Regions from separate parts of the Neobacillus sp. PVCKKU3 genome, predicted to be linked through region 1. Evidence: riboswitches for the same ligand, from Rfam matches in the RefSeq annotation. Region 1 holds a riboswitch; each other region holds the start of a gene.
The links. Region 1 has a riboswitch for S-adenosylmethionine ahead of metK (methionine adenosyltransferase). Riboswitches for the same ligand answer to the same signal wherever they lie in the genome.
Positions count from the first base shown of each region.

Region 2: linked by a shared signal. The riboswitch ahead of ACNQGS_RS15540 (homoserine dehydrogenase) and the one ahead of metK (methionine adenosyltransferase) in region 1 are both predicted to bind S-adenosylmethionine.
Region 3: linked by a shared signal. The riboswitch ahead of ACNQGS_RS23235 (methionine ABC transporter ATP-binding protein) and the one ahead of metK (methionine adenosyltransferase) in region 1 are both predicted to bind S-adenosylmethionine.
Region 4: linked by a shared signal. The riboswitch ahead of ACNQGS_RS27430 (5-methyltetrahydropteroyltriglutamate--homocysteine S-methyltransferase) and the one ahead of metK (methionine adenosyltransferase) in region 1 are both predicted to bind S-adenosylmethionine.

Region 1 is NZ_JBLVQN010000005.1:25,781-30,684, forward strand. It holds gene ACNQGS_RS04825 (hypothetical protein) at 1-505, shown strand, start outside; gene pckA (phosphoenolpyruvate carboxykinase (ATP)) at 554-2,140, opposite strand; SAM riboswitch class I at 2,404-2,537, shown strand; gene metK (methionine adenosyltransferase) at 2,802-4,004, shown strand; gene asnB (asparagine synthase (glutamine-hydrolyzing)) at 4,237-4,904, shown strand, end outside.
Region 2 is NZ_JBLVQN010000021.1:67,795-72,698, reverse strand. It holds gene ACNQGS_RS15555 (YfhE family protein) at 34-162, shown strand; gene ACNQGS_RS15550 (YfhD family protein) at 277-459, shown strand; gene ACNQGS_RS15545 (DoxX family protein) at 608-1,102, opposite strand; gene ACNQGS_RS15540 (homoserine dehydrogenase) at 1,595-2,830, opposite strand; SAM riboswitch class I at 2,897-3,008, opposite strand; gene ACNQGS_RS15535 (GNAT family N-acetyltransferase) at 3,085-3,756, opposite strand; gene ACNQGS_RS15530 (GNAT family N-acetyltransferase) at 3,779-4,441, opposite strand; gene ACNQGS_RS15525 (carbon-nitrogen hydrolase family protein) at 4,460-4,904, opposite strand, start outside.
Region 3 is NZ_JBLVQN010000043.1:1,896-6,799, forward strand. It holds gene ACNQGS_RS23230 (O-acetylhomoserine aminocarboxypropyltransferase/cysteine synthase family protein) at 7-1,323, shown strand; SAM riboswitch class I at 1,449-1,555, shown strand; gene ACNQGS_RS23235 (methionine ABC transporter ATP-binding protein) at 1,678-2,703, shown strand; gene ACNQGS_RS23240 (methionine ABC transporter permease) at 2,696-3,361, shown strand; gene ACNQGS_RS23245 (MetQ/NlpA family ABC transporter substrate-binding protein) at 3,377-4,207, shown strand; gene sufC (Fe-S cluster assembly ATPase SufC) at 4,580-4,904, shown strand, end outside.
Region 4 is NZ_JBLVQN010000063.1:2,295-7,198, forward strand. It holds gene ACNQGS_RS27415 (aldolase catalytic domain-containing protein) at 1-925, opposite strand, end outside; gene ACNQGS_RS27420 (hypothetical protein) at 1,035-1,241, opposite strand; gene ACNQGS_RS27425 (peroxiredoxin) at 1,453-2,070, opposite strand; SAM riboswitch class I at 2,283-2,381, shown strand; gene ACNQGS_RS27430 (5-methyltetrahydropteroyltriglutamate--homocysteine S-methyltransferase) at 2,463-3,590, shown strand; gene ACNQGS_RS27435 (multidrug effflux MFS transporter) at 3,779-4,904, shown strand, end outside.

The DNA of each region.
Region 1 (4,904 bases):
GGTCGATGCGGTCCACGTTAAAACAGGAGTGGAAGAGCACCTTGCTGAAACTCCATTATCTGGAGGAATGTACGATACGGATGCCCATGCTGTAACAAGCTTTGAACCATTTCCCTTTCCAGGAGTTTGGAATCTACAATTCACAGTTGGCGGCAAGCAGGTCGGTGAATTTTCCATATATGTAAAGGAGCCATATATCTCAATTGGGAAATCGACACTAATGATTTCTGCGGAGGACCTTTATGCCGGCTTTTATGAACACGAGGTTATCGAAGTCGAAGGCACCGATCTTCCTGACGAAATAGAATTGGAGATATTTCAACTAGAAACTGCCGAGGCAACGACATTTACTTTTAAGAAGGCTGCAGACTATACAACCACTGATGGAAAGCATATTACTGATTATGGCGGCGGGTTTACAATTAAAAAGAGCGGCAAATATCGATTTACTGTTCTCCAACAATCACAGGCTGTTGAAGTGAGGAAACCAACTGATGGAAAATAAAGAAAGAGGCTGACCGAATTACGGTACAGCCTCTTTTTCCTTAGGCATTTATGCGATTGGTCCGCCTTTTTCTTCAATCTCGACGGCAACGTTAGCGAATTTCTTAAAGTTCTCACGGAATTGCTCTGCCAATTCTTTTGCCTTTTTTTCATAAGCATTAGGATCCGCCCATGTTTTAATCGGCTGAAGCACTTCATCAGGGACCCCAGCAATATGGAGCGGGATATTTAGGCCAAAGAATGTATCCTTAACAGTTTCTACGTGATTTAGTTCTCCTTCAAGAGCTGCCTGCACCATTGCTCTTGTATATGAGAGTTTCATACGATTGCCGACGCCGTATTCTCCGCCAGTCCAGCCTGTATTAACCAAAAACACATTAACGTTATGCTCAAGTATTTTTTCTCCTAGCATTTCGGCATAGCGTGTAGCCGGCAGCGGCAGGAATGGTGCACCAAAACAGGTTGAGAAGGTTGCCTGCGGTGAAGTAATGCCACGCTCTGTTCCAGCAAGCTTTGATGTAAATCCGCTTAAGAAATGGTACATGGCTTGTTCCCTTGTTAATTTAGCGATTGGCGGAAGAACACCAAATGCATCTGCAGTTAAAAACACAATGGTATTCGGGTGCCCGGCAATGCTAGGCTGGACAATATTATCAATGGCCTCCATTGGATATGCGGCCCGAGTGTTTTCTGTTAATGTTCCATCATCGTAATCCGGAATTCTCGATTCCTGGTTAATCACAACATTTTCAAGAACGGTCCCGAAACGGATGGCATCAAAGATTTGCGGTTCTTTTTCACGGGATAGATTAATACATTTTGCATAGCAGCCGCCTTCAATATTAAAGACGCCATTTGATGACCAGCCGTGCTCATCATCGCCGATTAGACGGCGATTAGGGTCTGCGGAAAGAGTTGTTTTTCCAGTTCCGGATAAACCGAAGAATAATGCTACATCCCCTTCAATGCCGACATTCGCTGAACAGTGCATAGAGAAAATATTGTTTTCAGGCAGTAAATAGTTCATGACAGAGAAAATTGATTTTTTCATTTCCCCCGCATATTCAGTTCCTCCAATTAGAACTACGCGGCGTTCAAATGATATAATAATGAAGGTTTCAGAATTCGTACCGTCGACTGCCGGGTTTGCTTTGAAATTAGGGGCAGAAATTACTGTAAATTCAGCTTCATGAGTCAGAAGTTCATCTTCCGAAGGCCGAATGAACAACTGGTGGGCAAAAAGATTATGCCAAGCAAATTCATTTATGACTTGAATCGGCAGTTGTGATTTCTTATCAGCACCAGCAAAGCCTTTAAATACATATACTTCTTCTTGCTGTTTTAAGTATTCTAATACCTTATTATAAAGATGATCGAAAGTCTCTTGTGAGATTGGCTGATTTAAAGAACCCCAGGCAATTTTATCTTTGGTTGACTCCTCCAAAACAGTGAATTTGTCTTCTGGAGACCGCCCAGTATATTTTCCTGTTGAAACACGAACCGCTCCGGTGGAAGTGAGTGTCCCTTCTTTTCTGCTGAGGATTTTTTCAACTAGCTGCGGCACAGATAATTGGACTTGGACATTACTTTCATTAAGTAATTCCTTTAATTCATTTGGGATATGAACAGAATTCATTTAATGAACCTTCCTTTTTATGGTTTTTTTAATTTGATATATTAATATTGAATAGTATAACACAATTAAAATAATAGTCTATACTAATTAGCGAAATTATGCTGTATTTTATACCTTATTCTAAAGGTGATTAAAAAGTCATGAAAAAAACAGTTTAAGCATATTTTGTATCATACTCCATTGTATATTTTGGTTAATGTTGCTAAAAAATACATTGACATACTTTAAGAATCTGGGGTATGATTTAACCTTGAACGGATACTCTCTTATCCCGAGCTGGTGGAGGGACAGGCCCTATGAAACCCAGCAACCTGCAACTAGGAAAATGTCTATTTTTAGTCGTTTTTCGGGCAAAGGTGCTCAACCTGATGCAAGGCTAGTCCTTGAACGATAAGAGTGAAAGGCACGCAAAATGTTTGCATTCAACCTTTCCTCATGGAAAGGTTTTTTTGTCTATTTGGCAAACACACGTGCTGTTTGAATCGCTTTACTAATCTTCTAAAGAATCTCGGTTGGGTTTTTTCGGTAGTATTTCATAAAAACCTGATGTTTATTTCATACTATTAGGGATGAGTTCCGTATCAAAATGGAGGTTATTTGGAAAGGGTGTTAACCTTTGAAAAGTGAGCCTCATTATTTCATTATTATAGGAGGAATTCAGATGTCACTAAAACGCCATTTGTTCACTTCTGAATCAGTAACTGAAGGTCATCCTGATAAGATTTGTGACCAGATTTCTGATTCTATTTTAGACGCCATTCTAGCAAAGGATGCAAATGCCCGCGTAGCTGCTGAAACATCAGTAACGACCGGCTTAGTTCTAGTTGCCGGCGAAATCACTACCTCTACATATGTAGATATCCCAAAAATTGTTCGTGAGACGATCAAAGAAATTGGCTATGTTCGTGCGAAATATGGCTTTGATTCGGAAACATGTGCGGTGTTAACCTCTATTGATGAACAGTCTCCTGACATTGCTATGGGTGTCAATCAAGCACTTGAAGCTCGTGAAGGTCAAATGTCAGATAAAGAAATTGAAGCAATTGGTGCAGGTGACCAAGGTTTAATGTTCGGCTTCGCCTGTAACGAAACGAAAGAGCTGATGCCTCTTCCGATATCTTTAGCCCATAAGCTTGCCCGCCGGTTGACGGAGGTTCGTAAAGAGGATATCCTTCCATACCTTCGTCCGGACGGAAAAACACAAGTAACGGTCGAATACGATGAGAACAACAAACCGGTTCGGATTGATACAATTGTTATTTCCACCCAGCACCATCCGGAAATTGGACTAGAGCAAATCCAGCGCAATGTTAAGGAACATGTTATTAATCCGGTTGTACCAAAAGAATTAATCGATGAAAATACAAAATATTTTATAAACCCAACCGGCCGCTTCGTAATCGGCGGACCGCAGGGGGATGCAGGACTGACTGGCCGTAAAATTATCGTGGATACTTACGGAGGCTATGCCCGTCACGGCGGCGGCGCTTTTTCCGGTAAGGACCCGACAAAGGTTGACCGTTCTGCCGCTTATGCTGCACGTTATGTTGCTAAAAATATTGTCGCAGCAGGTTTAGCTGAAAAATGTGAAGTCCAGCTTGCCTATGCGATTGGTGTAGCAAGACCGGTATCGATTTCCATCGATACTTTTGGCACAGGCAAAGTCAGCGAACAGGTATTGGTTGACTTAGTAAGTAAAAACTTCGACCTGCGCCCTGCAGGAATCATTAAAATGCTGGATTTACGCCGCCCCATTTATAAGCAAACAGCAGCTTACGGACATTTTGGCCGTACGGATGTTGATCTTCCTTGGGAACGCACTGATAAGGCAGATGCATTACGTGAGCAGGCAGAAGGAAAATAATATGGAGTGGGAGTTGCATTAAGGTGTAACTCCCATTTTTCATTAAACGTCTATTTTCTTGTTCAGTGTTTTAAAAATTGGAATAAAATGTTTAAGTAGGACTATTGAAGTGAAAAATGATGATACATGATTTTCCTTTTGTTCACAGTGCCATTTTTGAAAAAAAAGTGGTAGTATTAGAGAGTATGTTTTTACAAAAGGATATTTTGAAATAGAGTAGGTGAGGTACATAATGTGCGGTTTTATCGGTTGTGTACATGACAAAACGCAAAATTATCGTGACGAAGAAAAGCAGCTTTTTAAAAATATGAACGATATTATAACCCATCGTGGACCAGATGATGATGGTTATTATGATGATGATCATATTCAATTTGGTTTCCGCCGGTTAAGTATCATTGATATTGAATCCGGGCACCAGCCGCTAACGTATGAAAACGAAAGATACTGGATTATTTTTAACGGTGAAATTTATAACTATGTCGAGCTTCGTGAAGAGTTGCTCAAAGAAGGACTAACTTTTTCCACAAGCTCTGATACAGAGGTTATCATTGCTCTCTACAGCCATCTAAAGGAAAAAGCAGTTGAACGCTTGCGCGGGATGTTTGCTTTTGTTATCTGGGATAAGCAGGAACAAACACTTTATGGGGCTCGAGATCCGTTTGGAATTAAACCATTCTTTTATATGGAGGATGGTGACAGAACCTTCTTTGCTTCTGAGAAAAAGAGCATTTTGCTGGCTCTTAAAAATGATGTGCTGGATTATGATTCCTTGCAGCATTATCTAACCTATCAGTTTGTTCCAGAACCTGATACCCTATCTGAAGGAATTAAAAAGCTTGAACCAGGCCATTATTTTACAAAAAAAATCGGCTCGAAGATGGAAATGAACCGCTACTG
Region 2 (4,904 bases), on a different contig from region 1:
ACCTAATTCAAATAGTTGAAAGGAATGAGCATGATGTCAGAAAATAAGAAGCGCAATAAGGATCGGGAAAGAACTAATTTAACAAGTATGCAGGAGGTCGCGTACGGCCATGAGTTTAAAATGGCGGACCGGGCCGGTGGCTACACGAAACGTAAAAGATAACAACTAAAAACTTTATATAATTTTTCCATTAATGGACCCCTTGCCATTTGCAAATGCTAGTAAAGGGAGCAGGCCTTTTGCTCCACTAGTGATAAAATGAAAGGGGTTTTTTTAATGGGCCGTTCACACGGACATAAGAGTCGTGACAAAAACAAAGCCTCACTTCCACAAGTACCGAAAAATATGAAATCAGATGGACAGGACGTAGAATTCTCCAAGGAAATGGCTGATGGAGCTGATTTAGAGGCAATGGCGCGCGCAAATGCGGCAAATCAGCGCGTCAGAAATCGAAAATAATAAATGAAAACTCGCCGATTGGGGAGTCCGAAAGGACGGTTCATGGGGCGTAGTTGAATTTATACTTTTAGCAAAAAAAGAAGAAGCAGGATTCCTGCTTCTTTAATGTATTTAAAGGGGGAGTTAACGATTATTAATTGGTGCTGCCTTATTGCGTTTTTACCTCATTTACATGAGCTTTTTTGAAATAGCCTTTGATAAAAGGAACTGCATATCGGTCAAGACCGAAGTAGTAAGCTCCTGCACCTGCGAATAACAGAATCATCGCGGCTGTATAAAGAATTGGGTTCGTGCTTGTCGTACCTGCCAGCATAAAGTTCAAGTTCATAAATGCACCGGCAATCAAGGCTGGGATTGTGGCTAAACCAACGATTAAACCAAGACCGACTAACATTTCTCCCCAAGGTATTAATGTATTAAAAATTCCCACGTTAGGCATAGCGAATTGCTGTAAGAAATCTGCATACCATGCTTGAACCGCAGGGTGTTCGCCAGTTGCTGCCGCCATTGCTCCTTTTAGGAACCCTGTAGCATCGAAACCGCCAGTTAACTTATGATAACCTGCTTCTATCCATTGTAATCCAAGCCAAACACGTAATACTGTCCAAACAACAGCTGCGTAAGGAGTTTTGTACCATCTCATCATAATCATCTCCATAGTTTTTTTGTGAAGTATTTCACAAATTTAACTTTAAGTTATTCCCTTATGAAAGGGATTGATCAGCTAGCTGTGTCTTGTAAGGAAGTCTTTGTGAATTGCTTCACTATCTTCTTTACACTTTTAATATACTCTCCTGCTATTGAAAAAACAAGGGCTTTCACAGTTTCTTAACATATTAATGTTAGATATATGAAGAGATTGTGAACGCAATACAGCACGTTCCCCCTCCTCTTTTGTGAACAATGTTAATAATGTGGACAACACCAGCTAACCCCTTATAAAACCTGATTTTTACAATCAGCTTTTCTGTTAATAACTAACGGTGGATAACCGCTTTCAAAATTGTGGATAATGTGCATAACATTGTGGACTACCTATAAATACAGGACTTTAGATGTGGAAAAAACACTGGATAAATGAACGTCCATACATAACAAAAGGAGCATCACATAAAAGATGCCCCTCAATCCAACCCTATAATGCCTTCGCTTCCTCAATACCCCTCACGAGGAATTCTTCCTTACCCAGGATCGAAAAATATTGAACCGATGGTTGCCTTTGCGCAAGCTGTTCGATGTCCTTTTTGGAACCCTTTAGGACAAAGATTCCCTCAGAGATTTCATCCACCAGGGTAATCGCGGGACTGCCATATTTTTGGACCAGACCCTGGACCAGCCAGTACTCCCTCTGGTGTTCATTTTTCAATTCAATGTCCTCCCCTGAGGTTTTCAAATAATTAGATTTCGTCACGTGGCTTTGACATACGTGGACCAAATCCTCGATTATGGCACTAGCCGTTGGGTACATACCTGCGCCCGGTCCTTGAAGGGTGATTTCACCAACGATATCAGATTTTACATTTACCGCATTCTCCACTCCCTCAACATGGTAAAAAGGGTGCTCAGAGCCGACCAGAACCGGCTTCACCGTTGCCTGGATGCGGGCGCCTGACTTCCAGATGCTCGCAATATGTTTAAACCTTAACCCTAAGTTTTGCGCTGCTTCAATCAATTCACTCGTAATAGACGTAATCCCTACCCGTTCAACATCACGCCAGTCAGGCTCTTCTCCAAATGCCAGCCTGCTTAAGATCATTGTTTTATAAAAAGCATCATAGCCTTCCACATCATTGGTCGGATCCGCCTCGGCATAGCCATTTTCCTGCGCCCGCAACAAGCTTTCGGCAAATGACTGCCGTTTTTCCCTCATTTCGGTCAAGATGAAATTGGACGTTCCATTGAGGATTCCCAGGATCCGCTGGACACGATTAATTTTTAAAAGCTGACCGAGCGTTTGAATGACCGGAATCCCTCCAGCCACTGTCGCCTCAAAACCAACCGACACCTGATGCTGTTCTGCCAACTCGATAAGCTCATTCCCGTGGTGGGCAAACATCTCCTTATTCGCTGTAATGATGTGGCAGCCCCGTTGGATTGCTTTTTTCAAGTAGGAAAAAGTCGGGTCTTTATCCACGATGCATTCAATCACGACATCAAGCTTCGGCAATTGCAGAATTTCTTCGAAGTCAGTTGTCAGCAGAACATTCCCGCTAATATCCCGCGGCTTTTGCTTATTTCTAACAAGGACGGCAGCAACCTCTACTTCCTTCCCTAATTCTGCCGCCAGCTCATTGCTATGTGATTGAATCGTCCGATAAACCCCTTCACCTACCGTACCGAACCCGAGAATTGCCACATTAATTACAGACATGTCTGCCACCCCTTTATTTTTTTGAAAAATAAAAACCCTCTTCATAAGAAGAGGGCTCTATTCCTCCTCTTATCTATCAGGCTACAAATAACCTGCAGGAATTAGCACCTTTTCAAGGAATACCTTGAAGGTTGCCGGGCTTCATCGGGCCTAGTCCCTCCGCCGCTCTGGATAAGAGTATTTATTTAATTTTTCATTAAATTTCCAAAGATATATAAAAAGTATATTATCTGAATTTTCAAGTGTTGTCAATATTAAAGTGGCAAAAGGGCGACCGTTTCTTTTGCTGCTAACTTCTCAACCATGTCCAGCCATTCCTGTGGTTTATTGGAAAGCACAGAATAATAGGTAGTTAGAAAGTCTTTGACAAGTGATGCCGGTATTTCAGCGATTTCTTCCTTAATCGGCATGAAGCATAGATCAAGCCCAGACACAGCTTCCCCATTGTTTTCCCAAGACGGGTGAACATAGGCAAGGTCAAGGCGCTTATAGCCTAAATGTGACAGAACCTCACGGCGCACGTACGGGTCCATGACCTTCACACCGCCAAATTCGTGTTGCTCTACACGGTATGGGTCATAGATTTCGGCAAACATTCCGAACAGCTCCTTACCGTTTTGGGCAGCAAGCTGTTTTAAGTCTTTTAGACGATTTTCAGCTAAAAATCGGCCAAGCGAGAGGCCCGGTTTGCTGATGATCGTGAAGTCGGTCATCGCAATATTCCAGTCAGGATAATAGCGGTACTCAGTCGCACCGACGACCTGGTCCTGATTGACGGCAACGAATACGCGGATACTTGGGTCTTCTAACGGTTCTTTCCACAATTCATAATCTAGGACCTCTTCCGGTGGAAAAATCTGTCCCATTAAATCGTGAAGCTTTTTAAAATTAGGGTCTTCAATATTGGTAATGCGTTTAAATTCCATTGGTTCTGATTCCCCTTATAAATTATTTAAATGGGTTCTTCCATTCCATTAATGCCGCATTGTTAAATGATTCTTCATCCTCTAAATAGTTTCTGGCGACACCGATTGGCACACGTCCGCAGCGAAGGAGAAAGCTGATAACAGGATCCTTCAGCTCGCCCTTGATGACAGCGTCGAGATACCCTTCCGGCGTCATTTTTTCAGCCACTTTATGATACCCCGGCATCCGCCCGCCGCCAAGAAGACGGTCATACCCTTTTTCAATGACCACATGGTACATGGCATGCATCATTAATTTTCCGAGTCCCAGCTTGCGGTACTTCGGACGGACGCTGATATCGACAATGTAGAGGGTGTTGCCGTTCGGATTATGGTTGCGGATATAGCCGTGGTCGGTCACTTCTTCCCATGTATGGCTGTGATTAGACGGGTCCAACTCGACACAAACTCCGGTCAGGGAGCCCGCCAATTCCCCATTGATTTCAACGCATAATGCCCCTTCCGGAAACAGTGTCACATGATTCGTTAATTGTTCTTCATTCCACCAAAGCTCGGATGGAAAAGGAGGCGGGAAGCATTCGGACTGGATTTCGATGAGCTGATCAAAGTCCTCCATTGTGTAATTACGTATACAAACCGGCAGCGGCCGGTCCTGATCATAAACGTAAAATTCACTGCGATACATGAAAAGGCCCCCCTCGTTTTAATTCCAATCTGTATATAAATCAGTGCGGCGGTCGCGCCAGGTGGTCACAGCCCCCCGCTCGCGAACTTCGTATAGCAGTTCCAGGTCAAGATCGGCGGTTACGACCATGTCGTTGTTGATTTCCCCTTCTACTAAAAGCCCTTTTGGCGGGAACGGGATATCGTTTGGAGTGATGATGACGGCCTGGCCAAAGTTTGCCCGCATAAAATCAACCGTTGGCAGCGCACCAACCGTTCCGGTTAACACTACATATACCTGATTTTCGATCGCTCGGGCATGGCTCGTGTAACGAACGCGGTGGAAGCCGTGGCGGTCGTCCGTGCAGGATGGACAGAAAATCACGTCTGCACCCTTCGCCTTCGCCATCCGGACGATTTCCGGAAATTCAATATCATAGCAGGTTAACAGAGCAATTTTTCCTTTTTCTGTTTCAAAAATTTGA
Region 3 (4,904 bases), on a different contig from region 1:
AGAACTATGTCAGAAAAACAAAAGAAGTTAAGGTTTGAAACATTAAGTGTTCACGGTGGCCTCTCACCAGACCCAGTAACAGGAGCACGGGCGCTACCTATCTATCAAAATAACGCCTACCAATTCAAAAGCACAGAGCATGCTGCCAACCTATTCGCCTTAGCAGAACCTGGGTACATATACACAAGGATTCACAATCCGACCACAACTGTTTTTGAAGAAAGAGTATCGCTTCTAGAAGGCGGCGTTGGCGCACTGGCAGTGGCAAGCGGAATGTCTGCCATCACATTGGCCATCTTAAACATTGCCGAAGCGGGTGATGAGATTGTTGCTGCATCCAATCTATATGGTGGAACGTATAATCTATTTGCAGTGACCCTGCCTAAATACGGGATTAATGTGAAGTTTGTCGACCCTGAGAATCCGGAAAACTTCCGTGCCGCCATTACGGAAAAAACAAAAGCTGTTTTTGCTGAAACGATCGGCAATCCAAGCTTAAGAATCCTTGATATTGAAAAGGTAGCCAATATTGCTCATGAAGCAGGGGTTCCTCTTATCGTGGACAATACCTTTGCAACACCATACTTGTGCCGTCCGATTGAGCATGGCGCTGATATCGTCGTTCACTCCGCAACCAAGTGGATATTAGGTAATGGAACAACTACAGGGGGCATCATTGTCGACGGAGGCAAGTTCGATTGGAATTCACCGAAATTCCCAGGCTTAACAACGCCAGACTCCAGCTATCATGACCTTGTTTATGCAGAGGCTCTTGGACCGGTTGCTTATATTATTAAGGCACGCGTACAGCTTCTCCGCGACATGGGGCCTGCTTTAAGCCCGCAAAGCTCATTCCAGTTTGTTCTTGGGTTAGAAACGCTTCATGTACGGATGAAAGAGCATGTCGCCAACACCCAAAAGGTAGTGGAATACTTGCATAATCATCCTGCGGTTGAATGGGTTTCATATCCGGGGTATCCATCACATCCTGATTACGAATTGGCGCAAAAATATTTACCTAAGGGCGCTGGTTCAATGGTTGTATTTGGCATTAAAGGCGGAAGAGAAGCCGGTGCGAAATTAATCGATGCGATCACCCTATGGGCGCACGTGGCCAATGTCGGCGATGCCAAGAGCTTAATTATCCATCCGGCAAGCACCACACACCAGCAGCTGGATGCGGAAGGATTAAAGTCAGCGGGTGTTTCTGAAGACTTGATCCGTCTTTCCATTGGAATCGAAAATGTTGAGGACCTAGTGGAAGATTTAGAGGATGCAATCGAAGCTGCAACAGGCTTAACATCTTTAAAAACAAATGCCTAAATTTTCCTTAAATAGTTTTTTGAAAATGTAGAATTTTGTCGTTGACACTACTATCTAACCGTGATACTATTACTTTCATAATAATAGTATTAATGCATGGATAATTAAATATAGGATAGCTTTTGCTCTTATCAAGAGAGGTGGAGGGATGTGCCCTATGAAGCCCGGCAACCGTCAATTTTATTGAAATGGTGCCAATTCACACAAAGCCTGCGGCTTTGAAAGATGGGAGAAAGGATTCATTTGATAATGATGCCTTTCTGCCTTTGCGGAGAGGCTTTTTATTTTACTAAAATAGAATTCTTTCATGAAAATTATCAAATCCTATAATAAGGACAAGAAGTAGGTGATTCAATGATTTCCATTAAAAATGTACGAAAGATTTTTTCTACCAAGCAGGGACAGCTAAAAGCTGTTGATGAAGTAAACCTGGATATAAAAGAAGGAGAAATCTTTGGTGTGATCGGATATAGCGGGGCTGGTAAAAGTACCTTAATCCGCATGTTAAATGGCCTTGAGCTGCCTACGGGTGGAACTGTCAACGTGGCTGGCCGGGAGATTTCAAAAATAAAGGGTGCAGAGCTTAGAAAAGCCCGTCAGGAAATCAGCATGATTTTCCAGCACTTCAATCTACTTTGGTCAAGAACAGTCAGTGAAAATATCGCGTTTCCATTAGAAATTGCCGGTGTGAGCGCTCCGGAAAGGAAAAAACGAGTTGAAGAGTTGATCAAGTTAGTTGGCCTTGAGGGCAGAGGTGACGCCTACCCTTCACAGTTAAGCGGTGGGCAGAAGCAGCGGGTCGGGATTGCCCGGGCCCTTGCCAATAACCCAAAGGTGCTTTTATGTGACGAGGCAACATCAGCACTCGACCCGCAAACAACAGACTCTATTCTCGACCTTTTAGTGAATATCAATAAACAATTCGGCTTAACGATTGTGCTGATTACTCACGAAATGCACGTCATCCGGAAAATCTGTCATCGAGTAGCGGTCATGGAAAGTGGGCGGATTGTCGAGCTTGGTCCGGTGCTTGATGTATTTAAAAACCCTCAGCAGCCGATTACGAAACGGTTTGTCCAGCAGGTAACCGAACCGGAAAAAACAAAGGAAACAGCAGAGCATTTGCTTGAGCGCTATCCGCATGGAAAGGTCATTCAACTATCGTTTCTTGGGGAAGCAACAGAGCAGCCATTAATCACACGTGTGATTCGTGATTATGATGTCGTAGTAAATATTCTCCAAGGTAATATTTCACATACGCAAAACGGGTCTTATGGAACATTATTTATTCATTTGGATGGCCAAGCTAATGAAATTCAGAAAGCCATCGATTATATTCACTCGCAGCAAGTGGGCGTGGAGGTGATCAGTAATGGCTGACTTTATGGAATTAGTTAAGTGGGATGAGCTGTTACTGGCAACACGTGAAACGATCTATATGACCGCTATCTCGGTCCTTGCGACATTTATTTTGGGCTTGTTACTAGGCTTGCTGCTATTTCTAACGAGTAAAGGAAACATATGGCAAAGCCGCGGGGTAAACATAATTATTGCTGGCTTTGTAAATATTTTTAGATCCATTCCCTTTATTATTTTAATTGTTTTATTAATCCCTTTTACTAAAGTTCTCGTTGGAACAATGCTCGGTGCCAATGCTGCACTGCCGGCACTGATTATTGGAGCAGCTCCGTTTTATGCTCGAATGGTGGAAATCGCCCTTAGGGAGATTGATAAAGGTGTGATTGAAGCATCCCAATCAATGGGTGCAACACATGGACATATTATTTTTAAGGTATTAATACCAGAATCCTTGCCAGCATTAATTTCCGGGATTACCGTTACGGCGATTTCACTTGTTGGCTTTACTGCAATGGCTGGGGTCATTGGAGCCGGTGGACTTGGTCATTTTGCCTATCTAGAAGGCTTTCAACGCAACAGGCCAATGGTTACATTAGTGGCAACGATTGCTATTTTAATCTTAGTTTTTATTATCCAATTTATTGGAGATTATTTTACAAAGAGAACAGATAAACGTTAACAGGAGGAGAAAAAAATGAAAAAAGTTCTGGGTTTGATCTTCATTGCGTTTACCGTATTTGCCTTAGCGGCCTGCGGCGGTGCAAAAAATGAATCGGCAGATAAAGATGGGAACAAAAAATTAGTTGTTGGTGCAACTGCTGTACCACACGCAGAAGTACTTGAAGCGGCAAAGCCAATATTGAAGAAAAAAGGTATTGATTTGGAAATTCAAGTTTTCCAAGACTATATTCTGCCAAACGTAGCATTAAAGGATAAAGAAATAGATGCAAACTATTTCCAAACACCTGGATATTTAGATCTGCAGATGAAAGAAAATAAAGATTTTGATTTTGTCAGTGTGGGTGGGGTTCATAAAGAACCAATCGGCATTTACTCAAAAAAGTATAAAAGTCTAAAAGATCTTCCAAATGGTGCAACCATTATTATGAGTGATTCTTTAAGCGACCACGGCCGTATCCTGCCGATTTTTGAAAAGGCTGGATTAATCAAGCTTAAAGAAGGCGTTGGTGCAAACGCAAGAATAGATGATATCGTTGAAAATCCAAAGAACCTGAAGTTCCCTAAATTAATTGAAGCAAAATTATTAGCATCTTCCTTTGAAAACGGTGAAGGTGATGCGGTTGCCATTAATACTAACTATGCATTAGAAGGCGGCATTGATATTGGAAAATATGGTATTGCCTTTGAAGGCAGTGACGTGGTTCCAGCCAACCTTGTTGTAGTTCGTTCAGAAGACAAAGACCGTAAAGAAATCAAAACACTTGTAGAGGTTCTTCAATCGAAAGAAATTCAAGATTTTATTAAGGATAAATACAAAGGTGCTGTTATCGCAGCAACTGAGTAATTGTTAAATATGTAGCAATATTGCAGAAAAGTCAGTGAGGATTCACTGGCTTTTCTGCATTCATTACATGAAAGCCCATTAAGTAGTAAAAAATAGATGGCATAACCACCCATGGCATTTTAGCAAAAAATAAGGTATCATTTTATTCGGGCTTGTATTACATAAAAAGTCTTTATCTGAATTTTCTTTAAAAACTTCCTGCTATTCTCATTTAGCATGTTCTTAGTGAAAATACATGCTAGTTATTACTATTAAAAAGTTGCTAACAAATTTCATTTGTTATAAGATTGTAATGAGAATAAAGTGAGAATGAATGTGGAAGATCTAAAAAATCTGTCTGCAAAGATACAATACATTTTCGGAGGTATGAATATGGCTGGATCAACTTTAACAATCAAAGATCTGCACGTAGCAATTGATGGGAAAGAAATCTTAAAGGGTGTCAACCTTGAAATAAAAGGCGGCGAAATTCACGCCATTATGGGTCCTAACGGAACTGGTAAATCTACATTATCTTCTGCTATCATGGGTCACCCTAAATATGAAGTAACAAGCGGCAGCATTACGCTTGATGGGCAAGATGTTTTAGAAATGGAAGTAGATGAGCGCGCTCGTGCTGGACTATTTTTAGCCATGCAATACCCAAGCGAAATTAACGGTGTAACGAATGCTGACTTCTTGCGTTCGGCGATTAACG
Region 4 (4,904 bases), on a different contig from region 1:
TTGTTACCTTGTCATAGAAGTCAACGAATTGGTCACGCTCGTCACTATTTCGATAAGCCATTGCCACCCGTGGATGCTCATTAAGGACACCAGAGATCATATAAGGAATGATATAGCCCCATTCCCACTTTTCTCTCATTTCTAACATATGCTTTTCGATTACACCAAGTAACGGTTTAAGTTCATAGCTTGGTTTTTTTATGTAGCTGACAAGAAGCTCTGTATTGCAGTTCCCTGCCGCCCGTCCCATGCCGTAAACAGAAGAATCCAGGAAGGTAACTCCATTTTGATGTGCTGTCAGTGTATTAGCAAATGCTAACTGCAAATTGTTATGTGAATGAATACCAAGCTGCTTGTTAGGTAGCATCGCTTGAAACTTTTTCACTTGATGCGCAATATCAGCCGGATCTAAGCTTCCAAAAGAGTCCACGATATACACAACATCGACTGGACTTTCTTTGACCATTTCCATGGCTTCAATAAGCTTCTGTTCAGGCACACTGGACAAAGCCATAATATTGAGCGAAGTCTCATATCCTAAATCATGGAACATTTGGACAAGCTCCAGACCCTTGTCCACTTCACGGATATAGCAGGCTATCCGGATCATATCCAACACACTTTGCTCACGGGGCAGGATATCGTTGGGATCAACACGACCAATATCTACGAGAGCAGAAAGCTTCGTGAACTTTTTCTCAGGAATGATTTCTTTCAAAAATTGATCATCTAGAAATCTCCATGGATTAGGTTCAGTTGCGTTCAGAAGCTTAGCAGAGTTTTTGTAGCCAATCTCCATATACTCAACGCCTGCTGCACTTAGTCCATTATACAAGTCCTGGACAAATTCAACACTGAAATCCCAATTGTTAACTAAACCTCCATCACGGATTGTACAATCTAAAATTTTGCTGCGATGTTCCATAATTTTAAATTCCCCCTGTGGTTATGCTCATTCGTCATAATTTGAATATATATACCATGAATCTTTTAAAGGTGTCAAACTTACATGTCTAGAAATTCTAGGAGTTTTTCTATCTCTCGGCTCCAATACTTTGACGTCGCATTTGTCTATTTCTTTGTAATTCACTTTGTTTCCAAATGTATTTTTGCATATATAACCTAAGCACGTCATTCATTGACTTTCCATTTTTTTCAACAGCATCTCTAAAACTTTGGATTATGTTTTCAGGTATTTCAAAATTTACTTCTACATTTTTGTTTCTGTGTTCCTGGCACATTTTATACCTCCTGACAGACCGATCTATCCATTTTTTCTGGGTAGTCACAAAGGGATGAATATTTAGAATATTTGTATAGAACCTATCATATCAGGTGAAAACGCGTACATTTTTATTAACTTTTCGACAAATTACGACAAAATTAAGGAATCAATGATATATGTTGAGGATCTTAAAAGCCTAAATGAGGCATGAGAACCGTCCCCATGCCTCAAATTCTTCCGATATACTTTGGGTCTCTAATGATTCCTGGATTACCGGGAATCCAGTTAGCTGGGACTCCTTCTCCGGTGCTTCTTCCGTATTGTACTCCTTGTATGATCCTTAGTATTTCGTAAACATTTCGGCCAACTTCTAATGGGTATACCAATTTGGATACAATTATTCCATCTGGATCGATAATGACGGTTGCTCTTAAGGCTGCCCCAACTTTTTCATTTAGGACTCTGTATGCTTTACTGATTTGGTGTGTTCGGTCACTTAGAAGTGGAAATGATACCTGAGAGGCATTAGGAGATACCTCAGCGAAAACTTTATGGGCATACACACTGTCCGTGCTAACAGCAAGGACATTTGTATTAAGTGTCTTTAGTTGATCCTTAATAGCAGCGACCGCTGCCAATTCTGTCGGTCAAACAAAGGTAAAATCACTTGCATAAAAAAATAAAATAACCCAGCTTCCACGATAGCTTTCTAGACGAAGCTTTTTTATTTTCTTATCTGCATGATCATAAGCGTCTGCTTCAAATAGGGGCGCCATATCCGTTGTTTGTGCACAAAATGGCTGCGAAGATCCATCAAAATGACCCTCTCGCCTGTTAAATTCCATTGTTTCACCTCAGATCATCACCTGAATCTTAATTCCTTGCTGCAGTTCGTTCTTTAATAGCGTTACCATAAATAATATATGTTTAGGTATTTGTCCGATTGAGCCTATTTTGGATAGCTTTTCCATTCAACCACAATAATAGTGTTGTAGATTTTTGTTGACAGAAAATCAGAACAGGTGTATCTTTACTGTTAATTAAATATTTTCGAATATTCTTATCAAGAGAGGTGGAGGGACTGGCCCTTTGAAGCCTCGGCAGCAGACACGTTCGTACTGTGCCAATTCCAGAAGCGAGTGCTTGAAGATAAGAAGAGATTTAGTAATGGCTATTACCCCTCTTCTTATTTTTGAGAAGAGGGTTTTTTATTACACCGAGAAAGAAGGAATAATTAATGACAGCAACACTAGTAAAAACTCCATTCAAAGCTGACCATGTCGGCAGCTTTCTTCGAACAGAACCGGTTAAAGAAGCTAGAAAGGCTTTTGCCAATGGGGAAATTGATGCAGCTGCCCTGAAGGCGGTTGAGGATCAAGAAATTGAGAAATTAGTTCAAAACCAAATTGGAGCAGGATTAAAATCCATTACAGATGGTGAGTTTAGACGCTCATGGTGGCATTTGGATTTCCTGGCTGGTTTGGAAGGTGTAGCATTTTTCGAAAATGAATATATCAGCAACTTCAAAGGCGCCCAAACAAGAAACAACGCCATTAAAGTAGTGGGCAAAGTTGACTTTAATGATCATTATATGCTCGAGCATTTCAAGTTTTTAAAGCAGGCAGTTGAAAAATATGGAGATGGCAGCCAAGTGGCGAAGTTCTCCATTCCAAGCCCGAATATGTTATTTACGAGAATTCAAGGCGATGAGTATTACAATGGCAACATCGAACAACTTTATAAAGATACCGTAGCGGCTTATCAAAAAGCCATCCAGGCTTTCTATGATGCTGGCTGCCGTTACTTGCAATTAGACGACACATCTTGGATTGATTTTGTTTCAGAAGAGCGAATCAATGCAGTGGTTGAAAAAGTTGGCTTGGATGTACATGAAATCATCAAAACAAGAGTAAGTGCAATCAATGAAACCATTGCCAATAAGCCGGAAGATATGACAATTACGATGCACATTTGCCGCGGCAACTTCAGATCCACCTATATTACAAGCGGCGGTTACGATCAAATTTCCGATGCCATTTTCGCTGAGCTAAATGTGGACGGGCTATTCCTAGAGTATGATGATCAGCGTTCTGGTGACTTCGAACCTTTAAAAGGCTTCCAGCGTCCTAACCTAACCGTTGTACTAGGATTATTCACATCTAAATTCCCAGAACTCGAGGATCCAGAATCCATTAAAGCAAGAATTAAAGAAGCAAGCCAATTTATTCCTTTAGAAAACCTGGCAGTAAGCCCTCAATGCGGCTTTGCCAGCACAGAAGAAGGAAATATTTTAACGGAAGAAGAGCAGTGGAATAAGATTAAACATGTAGTGGCTATTGCTAAGGATGTTTGGGGAACCATTTAAACCCACTAGAAGAGGCCGCCTTCCATTTCTATGATGAAAGGCGGCCTTTTTCAATTTAATCATTTCTGAAATTGGTTGTATGTTCCTACTTTAAAGAATTCCTAAATATTGAATAATCTGTTAACATAGAATGATAAAATCTTAGGTAACTAGATTGGATTTACATAACTGGAGGCATGACTTACTATATGGGGGATTTCATACAAAAGGCAGAGGATCATCAAGCAGTGCTTTCTCGTTCTAAACGAGTATGGATGGCGATTGTTCTCGGTTCACTTGCAGCATTCGGCCCTTTATCCATTGATATGTATTTACCGGCCCTGCCAAATATCGCAAAAGATTTCCATACAAATGCATCTTCTGTCCAACTTAGCCTTTCGCTTTTCGTGCTCGGTTTAGCATCAGGGCAGCTGCTCACTGGACCTATCAGTGATGTAACCGGCCGGCGTAAACCACTTTTGGTTGGCTTAATGATTTACTTTGTCGTGTCCCTTCTTTGCGTATTTAGCCCTTCCATTTGGGGATTAATTATCTTACGGCTCATCCAGGGCTTTGCTGGATCAGCAGGAATTGTCATTTCAAGGGCGATTGTCAGAGATTTATATTCAGGAACTGAATTAACCAAGTTTTTTGCACTTCTTGCATTGGTGAACGGGCTGGCCCCGATCCTCGCTCCGATTATTGGTGCGCAGCTGCTTAAAGCATTTCCATGGCAAGGTGTCTTTATTGTTTTAAGTATCATTGGAATCGTAATGTTTTTTGTCATTCTTTTTGGTTTGCCTGAAACGCTGCCTAAAGAAAAGCGTTCGGCTGGAGGCATGAAGAATACATTTAGACCTTTTTTAAAACTAATCATGGATCGAAGCTTTATGGGATATGCTTTAGCGCAGGGCTTAGTCTTTGCAGGCATGTTCGCGTACATTTCAGGTTCTCCCTTTGTCGTACAGGATATTTACGGTGCCTCCCCGCAAATGTTTAGCATGATCTTTGCGATCAACGCAATCGGGATTATGATCATGAGTCAAACAACAGGCAGGTTGGCAGGGAGAATCCCTGAAGCTAAACTGTTCCAATTCGGATTGGGAATGTCCGCAACAGGCGGAATCATTTTACTGCTTCTTTTATTTTTACAGGCAAAGCTAATTTTGATTTTGATTCCATTGTTTTTCGTTGTATCCAGTGTAGGAATGGTAAATACAGCAGGATTCTCCTTAGCCATGCAAACACAAGGAAAAAATGCGGGAAGTGCTTCTGCCTTGCTGGGTGTTACTTCCTTTACCTTTGGTGGATTTGTCGCTCCCCTCGTTGGTATAG